2 regions of the Oceanobacillus sp. FSL K6-0118 genome follow, and region 2 is predicted to be linked to the other one. Evidence: a T-box and tRNA genes for the amino acid it is inferred to sense, from the RefSeq annotation. Region 2 holds a T-box; the other holds one or more tRNA genes.
The links. A T-box is a leader RNA that pairs with one kind of tRNA and senses whether it is charged. The one in region 2 lies ahead of proS (proline--tRNA ligase), so its partner is inferred to be a tRNA-Pro.
Positions count from the first base shown of each region.

Region 1: it encodes a tRNA-Pro, which carries the amino acid that the T-box ahead of proS (proline--tRNA ligase) is inferred to sense. The anticodon was not compared.

Region 1 is NZ_JBBOVR010000001.1:306,305-316,482, forward strand. It holds rRNA gene MHI02_RS01485 (16S ribosomal RNA) at 1-1,264, shown strand, start outside; rRNA gene MHI02_RS01490 (23S ribosomal RNA) at 1,429-4,345, shown strand; rRNA gene rrf (5S ribosomal RNA) at 4,447-4,560, shown strand; tRNA gene MHI02_RS01500 (tRNA-Val) at 4,568-4,643, shown strand; tRNA gene MHI02_RS01505 (tRNA-Thr) at 4,645-4,720, shown strand; tRNA gene MHI02_RS01510 (tRNA-Lys) at 4,728-4,803, shown strand; tRNA gene MHI02_RS01515 (tRNA-Leu) at 4,808-4,892, shown strand; tRNA gene MHI02_RS01520 (tRNA-Gly) at 4,908-4,982, shown strand; tRNA gene MHI02_RS01525 (tRNA-Leu) at 4,993-5,081, shown strand; tRNA gene MHI02_RS01530 (tRNA-Arg) at 5,085-5,161, shown strand; tRNA gene MHI02_RS01535 (tRNA-Pro) at 5,169-5,245, shown strand; tRNA gene MHI02_RS01540 (tRNA-Ala) at 5,255-5,330, shown strand; rRNA gene MHI02_RS01545 (16S ribosomal RNA) at 5,468-7,033, shown strand; rRNA gene MHI02_RS01550 (23S ribosomal RNA) at 7,198-10,114, shown strand.
Region 2 is NZ_JBBOVR010000001.1:601,650-611,827, reverse strand. It holds gene trhO (oxygen-dependent tRNA uridine(34) hydroxylase TrhO) at 1-496, shown strand, start outside; gene MHI02_RS03145 (amino acid ABC transporter ATP-binding protein) at 1,057-1,779, opposite strand; gene MHI02_RS03140 (amino acid ABC transporter permease) at 1,772-2,431, opposite strand; gene MHI02_RS03135 (basic amino acid ABC transporter substrate-binding protein) at 2,459-3,292, opposite strand; gene MHI02_RS03130 (amidohydrolase) at 3,440-4,603, opposite strand; gene proS (proline--tRNA ligase) at 4,773-6,212, opposite strand; T-box leader at 6,313-6,536, opposite strand; gene MHI02_RS03120 (DUF456 family protein) at 7,059-7,544, opposite strand; gene MHI02_RS03115 (glycerol-3-phosphate acyltransferase) at 7,592-8,212, opposite strand; gene MHI02_RS03110 (ABC transporter ATP-binding protein) at 8,286-9,719, opposite strand; gene MHI02_RS03105 (ABC transporter permease) at 9,738-10,178, opposite strand, start outside.

The sequences.
Region 1 (10,178 bases), 300 kb from region 2:
GATGCGTAGCCGACCTGAGAGGGTGATCGGCCACACTGGGACTGAGACACGGCCCAGACTCCTACGGGAGGCAGCAGTAGGGAATCTTCCGCAATGGACGAAAGTCTGACGGAGCAACGCCGCGTGAGTGAAGAAGGTTTTCGGATCGTAAAACTCTGTTGTTAGGGAAGAACAAGTCAGGTAGTAACTGACCTGACCTTGACGGTACCTAACCAGAAAGCCACGGCTAACTACGTGCCAGCAGCCGCGGTAATACGTAGGTGGCAAGCGTTGTCCGGATTTATTGGGCGTAAAGCGCTCGCAGGCGGTCTTTTAAGTCTGATGTGAAAGCCCACGGCTTAACCGTGGAGGGTCATTGGAAACTGGAGGACTTGAGTGCAGAAGAGGAGAGTGGAATTCCATGTGTAGCGGTGAAATGCGTAGAGATATGGAGGAACACCAGTGGCGAAGGCGACTCTCTGGTCTGTAACTGACGCTGAGGAGCGAAAGCGTGGGTAGCGAACAGGATTAGATACCCTGGTAGTCCACGCCGTAAACGATGAGTGCTAGGTGTTAGGGGGTTTCCGCCCCTTAGTGCTGAAGTTAACGCATTAAGCACTCCGCCTGGGGAGTACGGCCGCAAGGCTGAAACTCAAAAGAATTGACGGGGACCCGCACAAGCGGTGGAGCATGTGGTTTAATTCGAAGCAACGCGAAGAACCTTACCAGGTCTTGACATCCTTTCGACCTCCCTAGAGATAGGGATTTCCCTTCGGGGACGAAAGTGACAGGTGGTGCATGGTTGTCGTCAGCTCGTGTCGTGAGATGTTGGGTTAAGTCCCGCAACGAGCGCAACCCTTGATCTTAGTTGCCAGCATTAAGTTGGGCACTCTAAGGTGACTGCCGGTGACAAACCGGAGGAAGGTGGGGATGACGTCAAATCATCATGCCCCTTATGACCTGGGCTACACACGTGCTACAATGGATGGTACAAAGGGCAGCGAAACCGCAAGGTCAAGCAAATCCCATAAAACCATTCTCAGTTCGGATTGTAGGCTGCAACTCGCCTACATGAAGCCGGAATCGCTAGTAATCGCGGATCAGCATGCCGCGGTGAATACGTTCCCGGGTCTTGTACACACCGCCCGTCACACCACGAGAGTTGGTAACACCCGAAGTCGGTGAGGTAACCTTTTGGAGCCAGCCGCCGAAGGTGGGACCAATGATTGGGGTGAAGTCGTAACAAGGTAGCCGTATCGGAAGGTGCGGCTGGATCACCTCCTTTCTAAGGATTATTACGGAACATCCAGGTTTGGATGAAGCATACTGTGTTGTTTGGTTCAGTTTTGAGAGAGCAAATCTCTCTGAAACTTTGTACCTTGAAAACTAAATAAGAGTAAACAAGACATCAAATTTTAAAGCGATAAAACGCTTATTCATTGTAAACTTAGTTAAGTGAATAAGGGCGCACGGTGGATGCCTTGGCACTAGGAGCCGATGAAGGACGGGACTAACACCGATATGCCTCGGGGAGTTGTAAGTAAACATAGATCCGAGGATTTCCGAATGGGGAAACCCACTGTTCGTAATGGAACAGGACTTATGTCTGAATACATAGGGCATAAGAGGCACACCCAGGGAACTGAAACATCTCAGTACCTGGAGGAAGAGAAAGCAAATGCGATTTCCCAAGTAGCGGCGAGCGAAACGGAAACAGCCCAAACCAGAGAGCTTGCTCTCTGGGGTTGTAGGACACTCCACAAGGAGTTACAAAGAAATTCTTTAGATGAATCAACCTGGAAAGGTTAGCCAAAGAGGGTAACAGCCCTGTAATCGAAAAAGAATTTCCTCCGGAGTGGATCCTGAGTACGGCGGAACACGTGGAATTCCGTCGGAATCCGGGAGGACCATCTCCCAAGGCTAAATACTCCCTAGTGACCGATAGTGAACCAGTACCGTGAGGGAAAGGTGAAAAGCACCCCGGGAGGGGAGTGAAAGAGTACCTGAAACCGTGTGCCTACAAGTAGTCGAAGCGCGTTCATGCGTAACGGCGTACCTTTTGTAGAATGGACCGGCGAGTTACGATTGTATGCAAGGTTAAGTGGAAGACACGGAGCCGTAGCGAAAGCGAGTCTGAATAGGGCGATTTAGTATGCGGTCGTAGACCCGAAACCGTGTGATCTACCCATGTCCAGGGTGAAGGTCAGGTAACACTGACTGGAGGCCCGAACCCACGTATGTTGAAAAATGCGGGGATGAGGTGTGGGTAGGGGTGAAATGCCAATCGAACACGGAGATAGCTGGTTCTCTCCGAAATAGCTTTAGGGCTAGCCTCAAGATGATGAGTACTGGAGGTAGAGCACTGATTGGACTAGGGGCCCTCATCGGGTTACCGAATTCAGTCAAACTCCGAATGCCAGATACTTAAACTTGGGAGTCAGACTATGGGTGATAAGGTTCATAGTCGAAAGGGAAACAGCCCAGACCACCAGCTAAGGTCCCAAAGTATACGTTAAGTGGAAAAGGATGTGGAGTTGCTTAGACAACCAGGATGTTGGCTTAGAAGCAGCCACCATTTAAAGAGTGCGTAATAGCTCACTGGTCGAGTGACTCTGCGCCGAAAATGTACCGGGGCTAAACGTATCACCGAAGCTGTGGATTGTTCTTACGAACAATGGTAGGAGAGCGTTCTAAGTGCTGTGAAGTCAGACCGTGAGGACTGGTGGAGCGCTTAGAAGTGAGAATGCCGGTATGAGTAGCGAAAAAAGAGTGAGAATCTCTTTCACCGAATGCCTAAGGTTTCCTGAGGAAGGCTCGTCCTCTCAGGGTTAGTCGGGACCTAAGCCGAGGCCGAAAGGCGTAGGCGATGGACAACAGGCAGATATTCCTGTACCACCTCATGACCGTTTGAGCGATGGGGGGACGCAGTAGGATAAGGAATGCGCACGGATGGATGTGTGCGCCCAAGCAGTGAGAAAGTCAGGTAGGCAAATCCGCCTGGCCATTTCAAGCTGTGATGGGGAGGCCTTCTGGCCGAAGTTCCTGATTTCACACTGCCGAGAAAAGCCTCTAGCAAGGTCACAGGTGCCCGTACCGCAAACCGACACAGGTAGGCGAGGAGAGAATCCTAAGGTGAGCGGGAGAACTCTCGTTAAGGAACTCGGCAAAATGACCCCGTAACTTAGGGAGAAGGGGTGCTCTACGGAGTAGAGCCGCAGTGAATAGGCCCAAGCGACTGTTTAGCAAAAACACAGGTCTCTGCGAAGCCGAAAGGCGAAGTATAGGGGCTGACACCTGCCCGGTGCTGGAAGGTTAAGGGGAAGAGTTAGGGCTTTCGCCCGAAGCTTAGAACCGAAGCCCCAGTAAACGGCGGCCGTAACTATAACGGTCCTAAGGTAGCGAAATTCCTTGTCGGGTAAGTTCCGACCCGCACGAAAGGTGCAACGACTTGGGCACTGTCTCAACGAGAGACCCGGTGAAATTATACGATGCGTGAAGATGCGCATTACCCGCGACAGGACGGAAAGACCCCGTGGAGCTTTACTGTAGCCTGATATTGAATGTCTGTGCAGCTTGTACAGGATAGGTGGGAGCCTTAGAAACGTGAGCGCCAGCTTACGTGGAGGCATCCGTGGGATACCACCCTGGCTGTATGGACCTTCTAACCCAGGACCGTGATCCGGTTCGGAGACAGTGTCAGGCGGGCAGTTTGACTGGGGCGGTCGCCTCCCAAAAGGTAACGGAGGCGCCCAAAGGTTCCCTCAGAATGGTTGGAAATCATTCGCAGAGTGTAAAGGCAGAAGGGAGCTTGACTGCGAGACCTACAAGTCGAGCAGGGACGAAAGTCGGGCTTAGTGATCCGGTGGTTCCGCATGGAAGGGCCATCGCTCAACGGATAAAAGCTACCCCGGGGATAACAGGCTTATCTCCCCCAAGAGTTCACATCGACGGGGAGGTTTGGCACCTCGATGTCGGCTCATCGCATCCTGGGGCTGTAGTCGGTCCCAAGGGTTGGGCTGTTCGCCCATTAAAGCGGTACGCGAGCTGGGTTCAGAACGTCGTGAGACAGTTCGGTCCCTATCCGTCGTGGGCGTTGGAAGTTTGAGAGGAGCTGTCCTTAGTACGAGAGGACCGGGATGGACATACCGCTGGTGTACCAGTTGTTCCGCCAGGAGCATAGCTGGGTAGCTACGTATGGAAAGGATAAGTGCTGAAAGCATCTAAGCATGAAGCCCCCCTCAAGATGAGACTTCCCATCATTTTAAATGAGTAAGATCCCTCAGAGACGATGAGGTTAATAGGTTTGAGGTGGAAGCGTGGCGACACGTGGAGCTGACAAATACTAATCGATCGAGGACTTAACTAAATTCTTTCGATGTCTTGATTTACTCTTATTTAGTTTTTAAAAAAAGGCTTGCTTTTTCGACAAGCAATGATATAATATATCTTGTCTTAATTAATTAAATGTCTGGTGACGATGGCGGAGAGGTCACACCTGTTCCCATACCGAACACAGAAGTTAAGCTCTCCAGCGCCGATGGTAGTTGGGGGTTCCCCTGCGAGAGTAGGACGTTGCCAGACTTAATTAGGAGGATTAGCTCAGCTGGGAGAGCACCTGCCTTACAAGCAGGGGGTCACAGGTTCGAGCCCTGTATCCTCCACCATGCCGGCCTAGCTCAATTGGTAGAGCAACTGACTTGTAATCAGTAGGTTGGGGGTTCAAGTCCTCTGGCCGGCACCACTTTTAAGAGCCATTAGCTCAGTCGGTAGAGCATCTGACTTTTAATCAGAGGGTCGAAGGTTCGAATCCTTCATGGCTCACCATTATGCGGGTGTGGCGGAATTGGCAGACGCGCTAGACTTAGGATCTAGTATCTTCGGATGTGGGGGTTCGACTCCCTTCACCCGCACCATAAACATCATTACACGCGGAAGTAGTTCAGTGGTAGAACACCACCTTGCCAAGGTGGGGGTCGCGGGTTCGAATCCCGTCTTCCGCTCCAGACCCTATTTGCCGGGGTGGCGGAACTGGCAGACGCACAGGACTTAAAATCCTGCGGTAGGTGACTACCGTACCGGTTCGATTCCGGTCCTCGGCACCATATGCGCCCGTAGCTCAATTGGATAGAGCGTTTGACTACGGATCAAAAGGTTAGGGGTTCGACTCCTCTCGGGCGCGCCATATAAAACGGGAAGTAGCTCAGCTTGGTAGAGCACATGGTTTGGGACCATGGGGTCGCAGGTTCGAATCCTGTCTTCCCGACCATTATTCAACGGGGCCTTAGCTCAGCTGGGAGAGCGCCTGCTTTGCACGCAGGAGGTCAGCGGTTCGATCCCGCTAGGCTCCACCAACTTTTAATTTGCTCTTTGAAAACTGAACAAAACAACCAGTATGTTAAGATAAAAGAAACTCGTTTTCATTTAAAATAGAAGGTAACACTTCTAAAAGCTAAGAGATAGAATTAATTATGTTAATTCTAAACAAACTTTTTTGGAGAGTTTGATCTTGGCTCAGGACGAACGCTGGCGGCGTGCCTAATACATGCAAGTCGAGCGCGGGAAGCTCTTCTGATCCCTTCGGGGTGAAGAGAGTGGAACGAGCGGCGGACGGGTGAGTAACACGTGGGCAACCTACCTATAAGACTGGGATAACTCGCGGAAACGTGAGCTAATACCGGATAATACTTTTTATTGCATAATAAGAAGTTTGAAAGGCGGCGTAAGCTGTCACTTATAGATGGGCCCGCGGCGCATTAGCTAGTTGGTGAGGTAAAGGCTCACCAAGGCAACGATGCGTAGCCGACCTGAGAGGGTGATCGGCCACACTGGGACTGAGACACGGCCCAGACTCCTACGGGAGGCAGCAGTAGGGAATCTTCCGCAATGGACGAAAGTCTGACGGAGCAACGCCGCGTGAGTGAAGAAGGTTTTCGGATCGTAAAACTCTGTTGTTAGGGAAGAACAAGTCAGGTAGTAACTGACCTGACCTTGACGGTACCTAACCAGAAAGCCACGGCTAACTACGTGCCAGCAGCCGCGGTAATACGTAGGTGGCAAGCGTTGTCCGGATTTATTGGGCGTAAAGCGCTCGCAGGCGGTCTTTTAAGTCTGATGTGAAAGCCCACGGCTTAACCGTGGAGGGTCATTGGAAACTGGAGGACTTGAGTGCAGAAGAGGAGAGTGGAATTCCATGTGTAGCGGTGAAATGCGTAGAGATATGGAGGAACACCAGTGGCGAAGGCGACTCTCTGGTCTGTAACTGACGCTGAGGAGCGAAAGCGTGGGTAGCGAACAGGATTAGATACCCTGGTAGTCCACGCCGTAAACGATGAGTGCTAGGTGTTAGGGGGTTTCCGCCCCTTAGTGCTGAAGTTAACGCATTAAGCACTCCGCCTGGGGAGTACGGCCGCAAGGCTGAAACTCAAAAGAATTGACGGGGACCCGCACAAGCGGTGGAGCATGTGGTTTAATTCGAAGCAACGCGAAGAACCTTACCAGGTCTTGACATCCTTTCGACCTCCCTAGAGATAGGGATTTCCCTTCGGGGACGAAAGTGACAGGTGGTGCATGGTTGTCGTCAGCTCGTGTCGTGAGATGTTGGGTTAAGTCCCGCAACGAGCGCAACCCTTGATCTTAGTTGCCAGCATTAAGTTGGGCACTCTAAGGTGACTGCCGGTGACAAACCGGAGGAAGGTGGGGATGACGTCAAATCATCATGCCCCTTATGACCTGGGCTACACACGTGCTACAATGGATGGTACAAAGGGCAGCGAAACCGCAAGGTCAAGCAAATCCCATAAAACCATTCTCAGTTCGGATTGTAGGCTGCAACTCGCCTACATGAAGCCGGAATCGCTAGTAATCGCGGATCAGCATGCCGCGGTGAATACGTTCCCGGGTCTTGTACACACCGCCCGTCACACCACGAGAGTTGGTAACACCCGAAGTCGGTGAGGTAACCTTTTGGAGCCAGCCGCCGAAGGTGGGACCAATGATTGGGGTGAAGTCGTAACAAGGTAGCCGTATCGGAAGGTGCGGCTGGATCACCTCCTTTCTAAGGATTATTACGGAACATCCAGGTTTGGATGAAGCATACTGTGTTGTTTGGTTCAGTTTTGAGAGAGCAAATCTCTCTGAAACTTTGTACCTTGAAAACTAAATAAGAGTAAACAAGACATCAAATTTTAAAGCGATAAAACGCTTATTCATTGTAAACTTAGTTAAGTGAATAAGGGCGCACGGTGGATGCCTTGGCACTAGGAGCCGATGAAGGACGGGACTAACACCGATATGCCTCGGGGAGTTGTAAGTAAACTTAGATCCGAGGATTTCCGAATGGGGAAACCCACTGTTCGTAATGGAACAGGACTTATGTCTGAATACATAGGGCATAAGAGGCACACCCAGGGAACTGAAACATCTCAGTACCTGGAGGAAGAGAAAGCAAATGCGATTTCCCAAGTAGCGGCGAGCGAAACGGAAACAGCCCAAACCAGAGAGCTTGCTCTCTGGGGTTGTAGGACACTCCACAAGGAGTTACAAAGAAATTCTTTAGATGAATCAACCTGGAAAGGTTAGCCAAAGAGGGTAACAGCCCTGTAATCGAAAAAGAATTTCCTCCGGAGTGGATCCTGAGTACGGCGGAACACGTGGAATTCCGTCGGAATCCGGGAGGACCATCTCCCAAGGCTAAATACTCCCTAGTGACCGATAGTGAACCAGTACCGTGAGGGAAAGGTGAAAAGCACCCCGGGAGGGGAGTGAAAGAGTACCTGAAACCGTGTGCCTACAAGTAGTCGAAGCGCGTTCATGCGTAACGGCGTACCTTTTGTAGAATGGACCGGCGAGTTACGATTGTATGCAAGGTTAAGTGGAAGACACGGAGCCGTAGCGAAAGCGAGTCTGAATAGGGCGATTTAGTATGCGGTCGTAGACCCGAAACCGTGTGATCTACCCATGTCCAGGGTGAAGGTCAGGTAACACTGACTGGAGGCCCGAACCCACGTATGTTGAAAAATGCGGGGATGAGGTGTGGGTAGGGGTGAAATGCCAATCGAACACGGAGATAGCTGGTTCTCTCCGAAATAGCTTTAGGGCTAGCCTCAAGATGATGAGTACTGGAGGTAGAGCACTGATTGGACTAGGGGCCCTCATCGGGTTACCGAATTCAGTCAAACTCCGAATGCCAGATACTTAAACTTGGGAGTCAGACTATGGGTGATAAGGTTCATAGTCGAAAGGGAAACAGCCCAGACCACCAGCTAAGGTCCCAAAGTATACGTTAAGTGGAAAAGGATGTGGAGTTGCTTAGACAACCAGGATGTTGGCTTAGAAGCAGCCACCATTTAAAGAGTGCGTAATAGCTCACTGGTCGAGTGACTCTGCGCCGAAAATGTACCGGGGCTAAACGTATCACCGAAGCTGTGGATTGTTCTTACGAACAATGGTAGGAGAGCGTTCTAAGTGCTGTGAAGTCAGACCGTGAGGACTGGTGGAGCGCTTAGAAGTGAGAATGCCGGTATGAGTAGCGAAAAAAGAGTGAGAATCTCTTTCACCGAATGCCTAAGGTTTCCTGAGGAAGGCTCGTCCTCTCAGGGTTAGTCGGGACCTAAGCCGAGGCCGAAAGGCGTAGGCGATGGACAACAGGCAGATATTCCTGTACCACCTCATGACCGTTTGAGCGATGGGGGGACGCAGTAGGATAAGGAATGCGCACGGATGGATGTGTGCGCCCAAGCAGTGAGAAAGTCAGGTAGGCAAATCCGCCTGGCCATTTCAAGCTGTGATGGGGAGGCCTTCTGGCCGAAGTTCCTGATTTCACACTGCCGAGAAAAGCCTCTAGCAAGGTCACAGGTGCCCGTACCGCAAACCGACACAGGTAGGCGAGGAGAGAATCCTAAGGTGAGCGGGAGAACTCTCGTTAAGGAACTCGGCAAAATGACCCCGTAACTTAGGGAGAAGGGGTGCTCTACGGAGTAGAGCCGCAGTGAATAGGCCCAAGCGACTGTTTAGCAAAAACACAGGTCTCTGCGAAGCCGAAAGGCGAAGTATAGGGGCTGACACCTGCCCGGTGCTGGAAGGTTAAGGGGAAGAGTTAGGGCTTTCGCCCGAAGCTTAGAACCGAAGCCCCAGTAAACGGCGGCCGTAACTATAACGGTCCTAAGGTAGCGAAATTCCTTGTCGGGTAAGTTCCGACCCGCACGAAAGGTGCAACGACTTGGGCACTGTCTCAACGAGAGACCCGGTGAAATTATACGATGCGTGAAGATGCGCATTACCCGCGACAGGACGGAAAGACCCCGTGGAGCTTTACTGTAGCCTGATATTGAATGTCTGTGCAGCTTGTACAGGATAGGTGGGAGCCTTAGAAACGTGAGCGCCAGCTTACGTGGAGGCATCCGTGGGATACCACCCTGGCTGTATGGACCTTCTAACCCAGGACCGTGATCCGGTTCGGAGACAGTGTCAGGCGGGCAGTTTGACTGGGGCGGTCGCCTCCCAAAAGGTAACGGAGGCGCCCAAAGGTTCCCTCAGAATGGTTGGAAATCATTCGCAGAGTGTAAAGGCAGAAGGGAGCTTGACTGCGAGACCTACAAGTCGAGCAGGGACGAAAGTCGGGCTTAGTGATCCGGTGGTTCCGCATGGAAGGGCCATCGCTCAACGGATAAAAGCTACCCCGGGGATAACAGGCTTATCTCCCCCAAGAGTTCACATCGACGGGGAGGTTTGGCACCTCGATGTCGGCTCATCGCATCCTGGGGCTGTAGTCGGTCCCAAGGGTTGGGCTGTTCGCCCATTAAAGCGGTACGCGAGCTGGGTTCAGAACGTCGTGAGACAGTTCGGTCCCTATCCGTCGTGGGCGTTGGAAGTTTGAGAGGAGCTGTCCTTAGTACGAGAGGACCGGGATGGACATACCGCTGGTGTACCAGTTGTTCCGCCAGGAGCATAGCTGGGTAGCTACGTATGGAAAGGATAAGTGCTGAAAGCATCTAAGCATGAAGCCCCCCTCAAGATGAGACTTCCCATCATTTTAAATGAGTAAGATCCCTCAGAGACGATGAGGTTAATAGGTTTGAGGTGGAAGCGTGGCGACACGTGGAGCTGACAAATACTAATCGATCGAGGACTTAACTAACTTCTTTTCATGTCTTGATTTACTCTTATTTAGTTTTCAGGATACAAATCCTAATTGAATATCA
Region 2 (10,178 bases):
GATGCCGGAATGGGTGCGTAAAAATAAACATTTAATAGAAGGCAAAAAAGTTCTCATGTACTGTACTGGTGGTATTCGTTGTGAGAAATTCACTGGTTGGATGATTAAAGAAGGCTTTGAAGACGTAGCCCAATTACATGGCGGAATTGTTACTTATGGTAAAGACCCAGAAGTACAAGGAGAACTATGGGATGGCAAATGCTATGTATTCGATGAACGTATCTCAGTAGATATTAATCAAAAAGAACATGTTGTCGTTGCGAAAGATTACTTCGATGGACAACCATGTGAACGTTATGTAAATTGCGCTAACCCTGAATGTAATAAACAAATTATCTGCTCTGAGGAAAATGAGCATAAATATATGAGAGGCTGTACACATGAATGCCGTGTTCACCCTCGCAACCTATATATTCAAGAACACAATCTAACAACGGAAGAAGTTCAAGCTAGACTTGAAGCTCTTGGCGAAACGTTAGAGAAACAAGAAGCATAATATCCTAAATAGGGTCGGATTCATTTGAATCCGACCCTATTTTTTTATAAAGGCTATATCGAAATTTGCTTAGAAAACTTGCATTTGCGAGGTGCTTGGGGAATTTATGGGGTAACGAATTCTACAACATAGGTTACGGAATGCGAAAAAGGAAGCCGTGTTCCGGCACTCATAAGCTGAATGAGTTACTGTATACTGAAAGGAATTCCTCGTTCGGGCACTCATAAGTCGAATGAGTTACCGTATACTGAAAGGAATTCCTCGTTCGGGCACTCATAAGCCGAATGAGTTACCAAATACTGAAAAGAATTCCTCGTTCGGGCACTCATAAGTCGAATGAGTTACCGTATACTGAAAGGAATTCCTCGTTCGGGCACTCATAAGTCGAATGAGTTACCGTATACTGAAAAGAATTCCTGTTCGGGCACTCATAATCCAAATGAGTAACTAATTCACTTCCACGAATATCAAATGATCACATTGAACCTACTAAATAAAAAAGATGTATATTAAAGGCGAATATCCTAACCTTTAATACACATCTCCAAAAATTTTATTTATTACAGAACCTTATCCAAAAAGTCCCTCGCCCGTTCTGTTTTTGGTTGCTTAAAGAATTCTTTTGGGTCTCCCTCTTCCAGTAGAACCCCATCATCTAAAAACAGTACTCTATCCGCAACCTCTTTAGCAAAATTCATTTCATGCGTCACAATGACCATCGTCATTCCTGTACCTGCTAAATCCTTCATAACATCTAATACTTCTTTAACCATTTCCGGATCAAGTGCAGAAGTTGGCTCATCAAACAACATAATTTCTGGTTCCATGGCAAGTGCACGCGCAATGGCTACACGTTGTTTTTGTCCCCCAGAAAGTCTATTCGGATAGGCATTTTCTTTGTCTGTTAATCCGACTTTCGCCAGTAACTCTTTTGCAATTTTTTGTGCTTCCGATTTGGAAAGACCTTTTACCTTTTGTGGAGCATACGTAACGTTATCTAATACGGTCATATGCGGGAATAAGTGGAAATGCTGAAATACCATTCCAATATTTTTTCTAACGACTAATTTATCTACCTTTTTATCCGTAATTTTTTTATCATTTAAATAAATTTCCCCTGATGTTGGTTCTTCTAATAAATTCAGACATCTTAAAAAAGTAGATTTACCAGATCCTGATGGTCCTATAACTGCCACTACTTCTCCCGTATTAATCGTAGTAGAAATATTCTTCAATACTGTATTATTTCCAAATACCTTGCTTATTTCTTTAGCCTTAATCACCTTGTCTTAACCTCCGTTCGATAGCTTGGCCAATTTTCGTTAATATAAATACCATAATCCAATAAATGGCCCCTGCCAACAATAACGGTTCAAAATTACGATAAATATCTGCACCGACAATTTGGGCACGACGCATTAAATCTAAATAACCTATAGTAGATACAATAGCAGATTCCTTTGTTAATGTGATGAATTCATTTAATAAGGCCGGCAAGATATTTTTAATGGCTTGTGGCAAAATAATATTTAACATCATCGGTCTATATGGCACTCCCAATGCCTCTGCAGCTTCCATTTGACCTTTATCAACAGCCATAATTCCCGCACGAATAATTTCAGATACATATGCCGCTGAATTTAATCCAAATGTTAAAACAGCTGATAAAAATATCGGAATATCATAGCCTGTTAATTGTGGAATTGCATAATAGATAATCATTAATTGTAGAATTAGGGGAGTTCCACGAAATATGGATGTATATGCATTTGCTATCCATTTTAAGAAGGAAACCTTTGTAATCTTACAAAGCGCAAGAAGTGTCCCTAATACTAAACCAATTATAATGGAAAAAATAACGAATTCTAAAGTAGCCCATATTCCTTTTAACATAAAAGGAGTATAAGGCACGATTTGGCTAAAATCCAAATTCATGCCCTAACACCTCGCTTTCTTTGCTGTTTATTCTGCGTTAGTTAGATCCCATTTCTTTTCTAATTCAGCAATCGTACCATTTTCAATCAGTTTTTCTAATGCACCGTTAATTTCCTCTGTAAGTTCACTTCCTTTAGGAAATGCAATGCCCATTCCTGGTGAACTTGTTGTCGGATCATCAAAACCTTCTAGTCCCTGTTCCGCGATAAAACCTTCTGCAACTGTTTTATCCAAATAACCAACATCAATACGGTTTGAATTTAACTCTTGAATTAATAATGCAGCTTTATCTACTTTCTTCACCTCAAAGCCATACTTACTACTTAGTTCATCCGCACCTTCTTCTTGAATGGTACCCAATTGAACCCCAACAGTAAGCCCCTTAAGGTCTTCTAAGCTATTGATATCAGCATCTTTCTTCATTATAAACATTTCACCTGATCGATGATACGGTTCAGAGAAATCCACGTTTTGTTTACGTTCTTCGGTAGCACTCATACCAGACATTACCATATCCACACGACCAGATTGCAATGCCCCAATCAACCCATCAAAACTCATATCTTGAATTTCCAACTCATACCCTAATTCATCCGCGATAGCTTGAGCTACCTCAATATCAAAACCAACAAAGTTTCCTTCTTTATCATAAGATTCAAACGGAGGAAAGTCAGCGGAAGTAGCCATTTTTAATACTTTTCCATCTGCTTTTTCAGCCTTTTCACCTTCTTGGCTATCCGTTGCTGTATCTCCTGTATTATTATCAGGAGTTTTCTCAGCTTCCGGATCACCTGCTCCACATGCTGCCAGCACTCCAATGATGAATGCCATAACTAAAATTTTAAAAAATGTAGATTTCATTTGATTCTCCCCTTTTCTTTATCATGTCTGTTCAAAAAGAACCGAGATCGGCTAAATTCACAACGTCCTATCGCAACGCCGACACTAGCACTATTGCCAACTAGAAACATTAAAGTGTCATTTTCACCGGACTTATTAAACATCCTTTTATAGACTGTTGTTTTTGAACTCTTCCTTTATAGCTTGTAAAAGTTCTTCACTAGAAATGACATCATACCCAGTTTGCGCTAGAGCTAATGCGCCACTTACTAATGTTGTATATCCATCTTCAGTTATGGTTTGATCAGCAAACTCTTTCGTATGATGTACTAATCCCGGTTTGTTCATTCCAATATATGGGTGAATCGCCGGTACAACTTGACTAACATTTCCCATATCAATCGATCCTAAACCAGATTTATCTTTATTTAGTGGTAATGTGCTAGTTTGCTTCAAGTTTTGATTAAAGGCTTCTGAAAGTGTATGATTCGTTACCATATTATCGTAACTTAATTCATAATTTGAGATTTCTAAAGTGGCACCTGTCATTAATGCAGCACCTTCAGCAATATGTTTTACTTTTTCTACAACTTCATTTAAGTATTTACGATTATTCGCTCTGATATAAAATTGGGCAACTGCATAATCTGGAACAACATTAGCAGCTTTTCCTCCTTCAGATATCACACCATGAATACGTACATCTGATTGGACATGTTGCCTTAATGCATTAATTCCATTAAATAATTGTATGACGCTATCTAAAGCATTAATACCTTCTTCTGGGGATGCAGCTGCATGTGCTGATTTTCCAGTGAACGCATACTGAATCGCGTCCATTGCTAAAGACTTTCCACTCATGTAAGATTGGTCACTTGGATGGAGGATCATTGCTACATCCGTATCATCAAAAACTCCTTGTTGACTCATAGGAACTTTTGCACCGTTCGTTTCTTCTGCAGGAGTTCCTAATACAACAACATTCCCACCAATTTCATGTAATACTTTACTCAAGGCAATTCCAGCACCAACGCTCATTGTCCCGATTAAGTTATGCCCACAAGCATGTCCAACTTCAGGTAATGCATCATACTCCGCTAAATAAGCAATCGTTGGACCTGGCTTACCACTTTTATAGGTAGCCTTAAATGCAGTTGGTCGATTAACGGTTCCTATTTCTATTTCAAATTGATGCTCTTTTAAAAAATTCGTATGTAGTTTCATAGATTCAAATTCTTGATCGCCTAATTCAGGATTTTCATATAAGTTCTTATTCATTTCCCAAAGTTGACTTTTAATTTGTTCTAAATGATTAGACAAATGTTCTTTCATGGTGTTTATCACTCCTATACTTTGTATAACGTGTGTATATTTATGAATATTATTGTATATTTATTAACTAATTCAGTTATACCATGATTGAACAACATGCGCAAGGGTTTTTTTCTTTTAAAACTAGATATAAAAAAAGACGCCGAATCATCGACGCCTTTTCTCCTAATTAATAAGCTTTTGCCCAATAAACCATTTCTTTTGCTTCTTTACCACAGCAAACGCATGTATCTGCTACTTTTTCTTGCTCAAATGGAATACAACGTGAAGTTGCTGTTGTTTCTTCTTTTATCTTTTCTTCGCATGCAAGGTCTCCACACCACATTGCTTTGATGAAGCCGCCCTTTTGATCAAGTGTTTGTTTAAATTCATCCATATTCGTAGCAGTTGTTGTCATCTCATTACGATGTTCAAGTGCTTTATTATATAGGTTGGTTTGAATTTCTTCTAGTAATTGAGGCAAGCGTTCTTCTAATTCTGTAAGTGCCACGAATTCTTTTTCTCCCGTATCTCGACGAACAAGAACAACTTGTCCTTTCTCAATATCTTTCGGTCCCATCTCAATACGTACAGGAATTCCTTTCATTTCATATTCATTGAATTTCCATCCTGGCATTTTATCACTTGCATCAATATCGACACGGACTAAATCTTTTAATTGATCACGTAGCGCATAAGCTTTATCTAGTACACCTTCTTTATGTTGAGCGATAGGAACAATCATCGCTTGTGTAGGTGCAATTTTTGGAGGTACAACTAATCCACGATTATCACCATGCACCATAATCAACGCACCCATAATTCGTGTAGAAAGTCCCCAAGATGTTTGATGAACATATTGGCTTTCTCCATTTTCATCTAAGTACGTAATATCAAAAGCTTCTGCAAAGCCAGAACCGAAATGGTGGGAAGTTGCAGATTGTAGAGCTTTTCCATCATGCATTAAACTTTCGATGGTTAGTGTATAATTAGCACCAGCGAATTTTTCCTTATCTGTTTTTCTACCTTTTAGTACAGGAATAGCTAGATATTCTTCCACTAAGTCTGCATATACTTCTAACATACGATTTGTTTCTTGTGAAGCATCTTCATCAGTTGCATGAGCAGTATGCCCTTCTTGCCACTGGAACTCTGAAGAACGTAGAAACGGTCTTGTTGTTTTTTCCCATCGTACAACATTCGCCCATTGATTGTATAACATTGGTAGGTCACGATAGGAATGAATATTTTTGGAATAGTAGTCACAAAATAGAACTTCAGAAGTAGGGCGGAATGCTAAACGTTCTTGAAGTTTTTCCTCTCCACCATGTGTAATCCAAGCAACTTCAGGAGCAAATCCTTCCACATGGTCTTTTTCCTTTTGAAGTAGACTTTCTGGAATAAACACCGGAAAAGACACATTAGAATGGCCTGTTTCCTTAATCCTCTTATCTAATTGATCCTTAATATTTTCCCAAATGGCATATCCATAAGGTTTCATAATCATCGTTCCACGAACCAAACCATAGTCAACTAATTCTGCTTGTTTCACAACATCTGTATACCATTGTGCAAAATCGTCTTCCATTGCTGTGATCTTTTCGACAAACTGTTTATTTTTCTTTCCCAAAGTAAACACCTCTTTAATATATTCTTGTTTAGCTTCAACGCCCATCGACTAGCTCGCGTTTCCGCTTTTCGTATTTCTGCACAAAAAAACCCCCATCCAGTAAAGGGACCGAGGTTTGGCGTTACCACCCTTGTTTGCAAGAGGGATTCCCACTTGCACACTTTTCCTTCGTAACGGTTATGAACCGCGCTATCTTACAGCCAAAAGCTTTCCGACAGCGAACTAAAAAGGTAGGTTCTAATTCATGTCTTTAGAAATTCGCACCACCCATTTCCTCTCTTAAAAGACATTAAAATTATACTAATCCTCTTCAAACGTTTTAATTATATTCAATATCTTTTAATATATATGGATGAAAATAGAAAGTCAAGATGGAGGGGATTAAAAGTAGTATGATCGATTCCTTTATTATTTTAGATCTTTACTCGTTACTTAATCTAATGTAATAATAAAGTCAGTAAAAAAATATTTGCAGGTATTTAATTTGAAGAGCGGTGGTTTTTATGAAAAATAGATTATCTGGAAAAACTGTATATATAATTTTTTTAATAATAATGGTCTTCCTATATATTTCTTCAAAGTATATTAGTAATCAAACAGCCTTTCTCATCATAACTATTTTCCCTTTAGTATATTGGGGTATATATAGTTTTATAAATAGGCAGGTGGAGAAATAGCCTTTCTATTCACACTTGAAAGACCGGGTAACTGAATTTTAAAACTGTTTATTTTTTGGTGAAGAAAATCCTATATAATTTAGTTGATAAAACAGGATTTTCTTCACTTTCTCGATATCCTTTGTGATGGACCCACATCAAGTGTAAGAATTTACTAAAAACGTCATCCTCAAAATATAATAACAATAAAAAACCAAATGATCATAATCAACTGAATCAATACTTTGGCAATAGACCCGCCTAAAAAGCCAAGCAACGAACCGATGGATGCCTTGATTGCGTCGTTAGGAGGTCTCTGTTGTAATAACTCTATGACAAATACGGTAATAAAGGGAACAATAAGAATACCAAAAGGTGGGATAATAAATGATCCAACAATAACCGCTACTACCGCACCTCGTTCTCCCCATTTACTGCCACCATATTTTTTCACAAAATAACTATTTGCTAATATATCTGCTAAAAATAAAAACAGAGTAAAGATAGCCATTATTATCCAGAAAACAATCGTGAGTTCATCTGGGTTGATGATAAACTGATAAAGCAAAAAACCAACCCAAATGACAAGGACTGACGGAATGATTGGATAAATGATTCCGGCAAAACTCAATATGAACAACACAATAATGACAATCCAGACCATCCAATCTAACATATATGCTTCCTCCAAAAAGAAATTTGAATAAGGCCTAGAACCATTTGTTAAGAAGTTTTCCGATATATACTGGAAAGTTTAATCTCTTCCTTATTCATAAAACGTCTTAGATTTTCCCAATGTTTCATCATACCCATTAGAATAAGTACTAAAACAATTGTTGCTGGATCAGTACCATAAACCATGTATGTCTCTATAAAATAAACTACATACATACTCAGAATTCCGAATACAGCATAATCCGTTGTAAATGTTACTAGTAGTAATATGATAACCCCAATAATTGCAATTCTAAAATCGATTGCTAAAAATGCACCTATAATAGAGGCTGTACCTTTTCCACCTTTGAAATTCATTGTTATTGGATAGTTATGACCTAAAATAACAAAAAAGGCAGTATTATATAGTAGTATAATCTGATATTCATTCATTACTCCATTATATTCCAAGAAGGATACCATTAATAAAATTGCCAAGGTTGCTTTAAAAATATCTACGAGAGCAACGACTATACCATATTTCCACCCTAACAACATCGTAGTGTTAGAGGCGCCTGCATTCTTACTCCCTAATTTTTTAATATCTATCTGTTTTCGTTTAGCAACAAGCTGTGAACCATTTAGGCAACCGAATAAGTATCCAATCAAAGTTGAGATTAGAAAATACATATGATTCTCCCCCTGTATGATTACTTATTTCTAATATATTAAAAAAATGCCCTATTGGGTTCAAAAGTTTGAGTCATTTTTGAAATTGGGCGCCTTGAAAATCCTGGAAGTCTATCATACGGTCGCTTATACGCTGCAATAAATAGGAATCATGACTTATCGCAAGGACACCAATATTCCGCTCCTTCGCAACACGATGTAACATTTTCCACAAATGCGCTTGTGTAATGGCATCAAGCATTGTCGTAATTTCATCGGCTATAATGAATTTAGTCTCGTCTTGAAATGCTCTTGCTATACAAAATCGTTGTAGCTCTCCTCCTGACAATTCACTTGGCCAACGGGATAACCACTCTTCTTTTATTCCAAGTTCATCTAATACTTTACGATCCATATTACTTTCCATCCATATTTTTTGCATTTTCCATCTTGGATTGATGGACTTCTCCGGATGTTGCCAAATAAACTGAACAGGATGTATTCCCCTACTTTTAATTTGCTTACCGCCAAGCAGTACCCTTCCACTTTCAGGCTTCATATAACCGGCAATGATTTTGGCCATCGTTGTTTTTCCTGACCCGCTATATCCATGCAAACCAACGATTTCACCAGGGTGAATGGTTAGATGAAGGTCCTTAAATAAATAATCTCCATCCCCATATTTAAAGCTGATTCCTTCCACCTCAAGTTTCGATGATTCGTTCGTTATTGGAATAATCTCTTTTTCCTTAACAAAAAAATCATTTCTCGGCAGTGCATTCCACAACTCCTTTGTAAATGGATGTTGCAGCATTTCCCCTTTTCCCCAGAAATCCTCAACCTTGGCTATTTCAACTGTTTCACCATCACGGAAAACAACTACCTTATTTGCCAATTTTAATGCCGTATCAATATCGTGGGTAATGAACATGATACCTTTCCCTTTTTGGGATAGCTGTTTAAGAAGAGAGGTAAGTTCGTCTAGGGTTTGTGGATCAAGTCCCGGTGTTGGCTCATCAGCAATAATCAATTTTGCCGGGCTAACGATAGCCGTAGCCGCTAAAATTCTTCTTGCCATCCCACCAGATAATTCAAATGGATATTTATCAGAAACCTCACTTGAAAGACCTACTTGAGTAAAAACCTTTTGTTGAACAAGTTTTTTATCTTGATTCTGTATAACCTCTTGAACCTGTTTCCCAACTTTCATTAAAGGATTCAAAGCTTGAGTGGATTGGGGAATATACGAAATTTCCTTCCCCCTATATTCCTCTCTCAATTTGTCGCCTTTATAAAAAATTTCTCCATCCGTTAATGCATGCTTTGGTAATATACCAAGAATCGCACTGGCTAATAAGCTTTTCCCTGAACCACTAGCTCCAACGACTGCAACAATTTCTCCTTCATTTATCGTCATGTTAAGATTCCTAATCACTTTCATTTCTGTTTCTACTAACCCTTTTTTAAAGGTTCGAAACGCTAATGAAAAATTCTTCACTTCTAATAATAGAGGTTGCGGGTTTTCCATCCATTTCCCCTCCTTGCACTAAGACTTCATCCCATCAAAGGGATCGATGAATCGTTTCACATTTTTCCCTAACATATCAAATAGACTTACCATAACTAATAGAGCTAGTCCCGGAAAAAAGGCAAGCCACCACATACCTACCGAAAGATAACGCATAGACTCTGATAATATAATACCTATTGCTGGTTGTTCAGGTGATAATCCAAAGCCTAAAAAGGTTATTGCAGCTTCATGGAGAATGGCATGTGGAAAGATTAACAAGAAACCTACAAACAATTGCGGGAATACATGTGGAAAAAAATGATTTCTAGCAATCCATAATTTGCTTTTTCCTAATTTCATGGAAATGTTAACATATTCAGCTGTTTTTATTTGTAAGATTTCTGCACGCAAGATCCTTGTTATACTAGGCCAATGAGTGAGTGCTAAACCAATCACCACACCATAAAAACCCCCACC